3 regions of the Bacillus sp. XF8 genome follow, and region 1 is predicted to be linked to each of the others. Evidence: riboswitches for the same ligand, from Rfam matches in the RefSeq annotation. Region 1 holds a riboswitch; each other region holds the start of a gene.
The links. Region 1 has a riboswitch for S-adenosylmethionine ahead of J4P91_RS20760 (methionine ABC transporter ATP-binding protein). Riboswitches for the same ligand answer to the same signal wherever they lie in the genome.

Region 1 (2,272 bases):
TTTTCGTTTTGGAGATGAGTGTTGCTCACTTCAAATTTCAAGAGAGTATATACAACTTTTGAAGAGTGCGAAGGGAACAGAGCAAATTGTTTGCTTTCGAGAGGAAGATTTACGTCGATTAGTTACTGGAAATATTCGGTTGCAAACACTATTGCACAGCGGGCGTGTTCAATATAATGGAACGTATCGTACGATGTTATTATTAGAATCCGTATTTCATATATGTAAACCAATGCAAGTAGGCGCTTAATATTCTGAAGTTTTGTTTTTTGAGAATTTTTTTGTTGACATAGTGGATGTATGTTGATACAATTCAATTCATAAAATATAGACAATTTAATAGATTTTAAATCAGACGAAAATTCAATCTGATTTCTCTTATCAAGAGAGGTGGAGGGACTGTGCCCTGTGAAGCCCGGCAACCGTCAACATTTATGTTGAAATGGTGCCAATTCCTGCAAAGCGATTGCTTTGAAAGATGAGAGGAAGGGATAATGTTGATATACGCATATAAACCTTTCTGCTCATACAAAAAGCAGAAAGGTTTTTTTATTGTTTGAATGAGGAGGACATTCAAATAATAAAAAGAATCGTTAAATAATTTAGCCCGGCGGCAAGATTTTTGCGTCCTGCATGAAAAGATAAAAAGAATTTGTAGGAGCAGAGCTAAACGAGCCGCTTACGCTTTTTAAGAAATCCAGTTTCAGCAGCTAGAATGTTCGGTGGCTTCGCTTCTTCCTGCGAGGTAAAAAGCGCCTCTACGTCAGAAGCTCCATCCCCCTCACATTCTGAACGAGCTGCTTACGCTTTTTAAGAAATCCAGCTTCAGCGGCTAGAACAGTCGGTCGTTTCACCCCTTCCTGCGAGGCAAAAAGCGCCTCTGCGTCAGGGGTTCCAACGCCCTCTTGTTCTAAACAAGCCGCTTACGCTTTTTAAACAAAAAAGGGGTGAACACCATGATCCTATTGGAGAACGTAAAGAAAATATATAAATCAAAAAACGGTGATGTGACTGCTGTAGATGACGCCAATTTAAAAATAGAAAAAGGTGAGATCTTTGGTGTTATCGGATATAGCGGCGCTGGTAAAAGTTCTTTAATCAGATTGTTTAATCAATTAGAGAAACCAACTTCCGGACAGATTACGATAGCTAATCGTGTTATTTCAGCAATTACTGGGAATGAGCTTCGAAAGGCAAGACAAGAAATCGGAATGATTTTTCAGCACTTTAACTTACTTTGGTCACGAACTGTACGTGAAAATATCGCTTTCCCACTTGAGATTGCAGGGGTTGATAAAGTACAGCGAAGCAAGCGCGTGGATGAGTTAATCCGCCTTGTTGGATTAGAAGGAAGAGGCGATGCATATCCATCACAGTTAAGCGGTGGACAAAAGCAGCGCGTTGGGATTGCGAGAGCATTAGCGAATGATCCAAAAGTACTTTTGTGTGATGAAGCAACATCGGCACTGGATCCAGAAACGACAGATCAAATTTTAGATTTACTATTAGATATTAATAAACGCCTTGATTTAACAATCGTATTGATTACACATGAAATGCATGTCATTCAAAAAATCTGTAATCGCGTTGCGGTAATGGAAAAAGGGAAAATCGTAGAAAGTGGTCCTGTACTAGATGTATTCCGCAATCCAAAGCAGGAGATTACAAAACGATTTGTACAACAGTTAACGGATTCTGAAGATACAAATGAAGCGATTGAGAGTTTATTGGAAAAATATCCAGATGGAAAAGTTATTCGTTTGCAGTTTATTGGTGATTCCGTAGAGCGTCCAGTGCTTCAAAGATTAATGAGGCGAGAGGATATTGAAGTGAGTGTACTTCAAGGGAATATCGCACAAACGAACAATGGGTCTTATGGAAATTTAATTGTTCACTTAAATGGTGAAGAAGCAGCAATCCAGCAAGCAATAGCAGGAATTAATCAGGAGCAAGTAGAGCTGGAGGTGATTGCACATGGATAAATTATTATCAAACGTTGATTGGAGTAAAATGCTAGAAGCGACAGGTGAAACATTATATATGACGGCAATCGCAGCACTTGCCACATTTGTATTCGGTCTTATTTTAGGACTATTACTCTTTATGACATCTAAAGATAACTTGTGGGAAAACAAAGCGATTCACACAGTGATTGGAGCATTTGTAAATATCTTTCGTTCCATTCCATTTATCATTTTAATTATTTTATTAATTCCATTTACGAAAATTCTTCTTGGAACAATTCTTGGGGCAAGCGCAGCACTACCAGCTT
Region 2 (2,272 bases), on a different contig from region 1:
GCTAGCTTCACATTTGCAATAAATTCTTTCGCAGATTCTAATCCCCCTTTAATGCCGAATGTTAAAACGCCACTTGCACCTTTTGCTAAGTACTTTTGCGCTAGCGAATAATTTTCATTACTTTCTAATCCCGGATAATTTACCCATTCAATACGATCATGGTTAGCGAGCCACTTCGCAACTGCAAGGGCATTTTCACTATGACGCTCCATTCGTAAATGCAATGTTTCTAAACCGATGTTGCTAATATACGCATTGAATGGGCTCATACAGTTTCCATAGTCTCTTAATAATTGAACACGAGCTTTCACAATATATGCCGCCTGCCCAAAGTTCTGCACGTAACTTACACCGTGATAACTTGGATCTGGTTCGACAAGCTCGGGATATTTTCCATTTGTCCAATCAAAATTCCCGCCATCAATGACAATCCCGCCTAATGAACTTGCATGTCCATCAATATATTTCGTTGTAGAATGAACAACAATATTTGCCCCATGTTCAAACGCTTGGCATAAATATGGTGTCGCTAACGTGTTATCAACAATAAAAGGTACTTCTAACTCTTTTGCCGCGTTTGAAAACTCTTTAAAATTCAAAACATTCATCGCTGGATTCCCAAGTGATTCTGCATAAATAAGCTTTGTTTTATCATTGGCAAGTGCCACAATTTCATCAGCAGCTAAGTTCGGATTAAAGAATGTAACATCAATCCCCAATTTACGTAGACTTACCCCAAATAAGTTAAATGTCCCACCATAAACAGTTGAAGAACAAAGTAAATGATCACCACTACTACAAATATTTAAAACAGCTAGCATAATGGCCGCTTGACCAGAAGCTGTCGCAACCGCTCCAACACCACCTTCTAGCTCTGATAACTTTTGTTCAAATGCTGCTAGTGTCGGGTTTCCAATACGTGTATAAATATAGCCTTCTGCCTCTAAATTAAAGAGTGCTGCTAAATCATCGGACGTATCGTATTTATACGTTGTACTTTGATAAAGTGGCAAAACACGTGGTTCTCCATTCTTCGGCGTATAACCACCTTGCACACAAATAGTTCCCTTTCCCCATGATTCTCCCATTTCTTATTCTCCTTTCTTTTATAGAAAATAAAAAAAACTGCTTCTTTCCCTAACAAGAAAGAAGCAGTTTGAAAACACGCTCTAGAGTTTCTTTCTTATCTCTCAGGATTTATTACCTGCAGGATTTGGCACAATTCCGTTATTCGGCTGTTGCCAAGGTTTCATAGGGCCTGTCCCTCCACCTTTTCTTGATAAGACTATGCAATTACCGTTGATTTTATAGCAATAATTTCCTAATGTCAATTATTTTTCTGAATCTTTACAAAAGATTTTATTAACAATTTAATCGTTTATTCTTAAAATTTAAACTATATTAGTATATCATTATAAATAACCTTTCCCCCTAAAATATTCTACACGTTTACTTACACGTCTCTTCTTTTTATACTCCATTGTCATAAGCAATGCCCCCATTATAATTAGGGTATTATTTATTATCATCCAAGGGATAGATAGGTACGTCATCGCATATACACTTGGAAAAATTGCGACACACATGAAAAAAATTCGATGAAAAAACACTGCAATACAAACAAATAGTATAGATACTATAAGCATAATAAAAATAAAAAACTTTTCTACATCAAAGAAAGTCCACTGATATTCCTGATAAAAGTAAGTGATGATTTGTATGGTACAGCCTAAAAATCCTAATATATGACCAAAAACATGTATTTTATATCTATCGCGTCTCTTTCCAAATCTTACAGCTATACTTATCAAGGTACCCGTTACAGCTCCAATCACTATAAATACTCCAATGTACCATAGGTTTCTCCCGACAGAAACATCCACACCATAAGCACCATAGAACATAAGAGCAATACCCGATGCAATCACGATAATAGACAAAAAAACATCATATTTTTTATATGGAAATCTCTTTTGTAAAATCAACGAACTTATTAATATACAAGCAAATGCTGCTAAAACAGTATAAATAAAAACGCTCAAACCTCTCCCTCCTATATGGAAAATTTTACTATAACATTAAACTAAGTCATATATTTATTCATATGAAAAAAACTTGCGCAAATAACGCAAGTTTTCATTATTCTACAATAACAGCTGTACCTTAACCAATTCATTTTCCTCTATTTCTTTGGCTTATTGCACAAGACGCTCTCCCAATTTCTTTAGAATCTTTAAAGGGCTGGCACCATGTTTTAATCTAAGAAGATAGT
Region 3 (2,272 bases), on a different contig from region 1:
TCCTTAGCACTTTCACTGCATGTAGTAATTCAAATTCATCATAAAAAGTTTCAAGTAATAGCCCATCCACATGTTCTTCTATTAATGCCCCAGCTTGCTCAAGCAACATAAATTCCCGTTCCATGTCAGTCGTTGTGACCGCACCGATATGTTTCATCCCACCAATTGTCCCTAAAATAGCATTCTTATCTGTCACAGCTGCTTTCGCCAATTTTACCGCCGCTCTATTAATTTGAACAACCTGATTTTCTAAGCCATATGTACGCAATTTTGCTTCATTTGCACCATACGTATTTGTTTGAATCACATCTGCACCAGCAGCTATATATTGTTTATGGATAGATATAATTAAATCTGGATCTGATAGATTTAATTCTTCAAAACTACTTTGCAAACCATGAGAATGTAATAACGTACCAACTGCTCCATCACCAATAACAATTCCTTTTGATAATAAATCTAGAATTTTCACTTATCTCCCTCTTTTCTATTAATATAAAAATCCCCTCTTCACCTTGAAGAGGGGGACATCATCAATCCTCCTCTTATCATGCAAAACAAATTGTTTTGCAGGTATTAGCACCGTTTCAAACATTTCGTTTGAAGGTTGCCGGGTTTCACAGGGCCTTTCCCTCCACCGCTCTCAATAAGAGTTTGTCTTTATATTTTTTTATGTAATTAAAAGGAAATACGTTCCCCTTTTATATAAATCCAGTTTGATTCTTCAACATATAAGTCGCTGCCACGAAGAACAAAAGGTGACCTACACTCGTTTTCTCTCTTTGTTTTAACTTCGCATGGAGCAAGAAGAGGATGTGACAGCTTCCATGCATAGACGGATGCTCTTCTCACCTAAAAAGAAAGGTTGTATGCCGTTTTTTTAATTTGTATTTATATAGCAAACTTTGTTAATTTTTTCATAAATTTAGCATGAGATAGACTAAAAGTCAATGGAATTAACAGAAAAATAAAAAATATTTAAAATAAAGTTGCAATTCAATCATTTTTTATTGTAAAGTTAAAAACATAATAAAATTTCATACAAATTATTCTTATCTAGAGAGGTAGAGGGACTGGCCCTATGACACCTCAGCAACCATTAACACGTTCGTTAATAAGGTGCTAATTCCAGCAAATTGTGAAAAGATTTGACAGATAAGGAGAAGACTATATTTACATGAAAGCCTTCTTCTTAGAAGGCTTTTTTTATTTTTATCAAGGAGGAATTTCACATGTCAACAATCGAAACAAAACTAGCTCAAATCGGCAATCGAAGCGAAACTACAACAGGAACGGTTAATCCCCCTGTTTACTTTTCAACGGCTTATCGTCATGAAGGAATTGGAAAATCAACAGGTTTTGATTATTCACGAACTGGAAATCCAACACGTGGTCTTTTAGAACACGCAATTGCCGATTTAGAAGAAGGCGAACAAGGCTACGCCTGTAGTTCTGGAATGGCAGCTGTTCTTCTTGTTCTTTCTTTATTCCGCTCTGGAGATGAACTTATCGTATCAGAAGACTTATACGGAGGAACCTATCGTTTATTTTCGGAACATGAGGAAAAATGGAATATTCGATGTAGATACGTAGATACACAATCTATAAAACAAATAGAAAAAGCTATCTCTTCTCAAACAAAAGCTATTTTTATAGAAACACCAACTAATCCATTAATGCAAGTAACAGATATTACAGCTGTAGCAGCCGTCGCAAAAAGACATGGATTACTTTTAATTGTCGATAACACTTTTTACACCCCATACATCCAACAACCGTTAACTGAAGGCGCAGATATTGTGCTTCACAGTGCGACAAAGTATTTAGGTGGTCATAATGATGTCCTAAGTGGCCTAGTCGTTGCAAAAGGCCAGGCACTTTGCGAAGAACTTGCTCACTATCATAACGCTGCTGGTGCTGTATTAAGTCCATTTGATTCATGGTTATTAATTCGCGGTATGAAAACATTGGCTCTTCGTATGAAACAACATGAAGAAAACGCAAAGAAAATCGTTTCTTATTTAAAGGGGGAGGACGGTGTAACCGATGTTTTTTATCCAGGAAGGGGCGGCATGATTTCGTTTCGCCTTCGCGATGAAAAATGGATAAATCCTTTCTTACAATCTTTATCGCTAATTACCTTTGCAGAAAGCCTTGGCGGAGTTGAAAGTTTAATGACGTATCCAGCAACACAAACACATGCAGATATCCCAGAAGAAGTGCGTACAGCACGCGGTGTATGTAATCGTCTCCTTCGTTTCTCCGTCGGCAT

Region 2: linked by a shared signal. The riboswitch ahead of J4P91_RS08045 (bifunctional O-acetylhomoserine aminocarboxypropyltransferase/cysteine synthase) and the one ahead of J4P91_RS20760 (methionine ABC transporter ATP-binding protein) in region 1 are both predicted to bind S-adenosylmethionine.
Region 3: linked by a shared signal. The riboswitch ahead of J4P91_RS05585 (methionine biosynthesis PLP-dependent protein) and the one ahead of J4P91_RS20760 (methionine ABC transporter ATP-binding protein) in region 1 are both predicted to bind S-adenosylmethionine.

The regions. Positions count from the first base shown of each region.
Region 1 is NZ_JAGDQK010000035.1:83,651-85,922, reverse strand. Features, by position in the region: gene J4P91_RS20765 (hypothetical protein) at 1-250, shown strand, start outside; SAM riboswitch class I at 376-485, shown strand; gene J4P91_RS20760 (methionine ABC transporter ATP-binding protein) at 957-1,982, shown strand; gene J4P91_RS20755 (methionine ABC transporter permease) at 1,975-2,272, shown strand, end outside.
Region 2 is NZ_JAGDQK010000011.1:15,862-18,133, reverse strand. Features, by position in the region: gene J4P91_RS08045 (bifunctional O-acetylhomoserine aminocarboxypropyltransferase/cysteine synthase) at 1-1,088, opposite strand, end outside; SAM riboswitch class I at 1,181-1,286, opposite strand; gene J4P91_RS08040 (hypothetical protein) at 1,413-2,042, opposite strand.
Region 3 is NZ_JAGDQK010000005.1:50,190-52,461, forward strand. Features, by position in the region: gene J4P91_RS05580 (bifunctional homocysteine S-methyltransferase/methylenetetrahydrofolate reductase) at 1-472, opposite strand, end outside; SAM riboswitch class I at 543-653, opposite strand; SAM riboswitch class I at 1,050-1,162, shown strand; gene J4P91_RS05585 (methionine biosynthesis PLP-dependent protein) at 1,233-2,272, shown strand, end outside.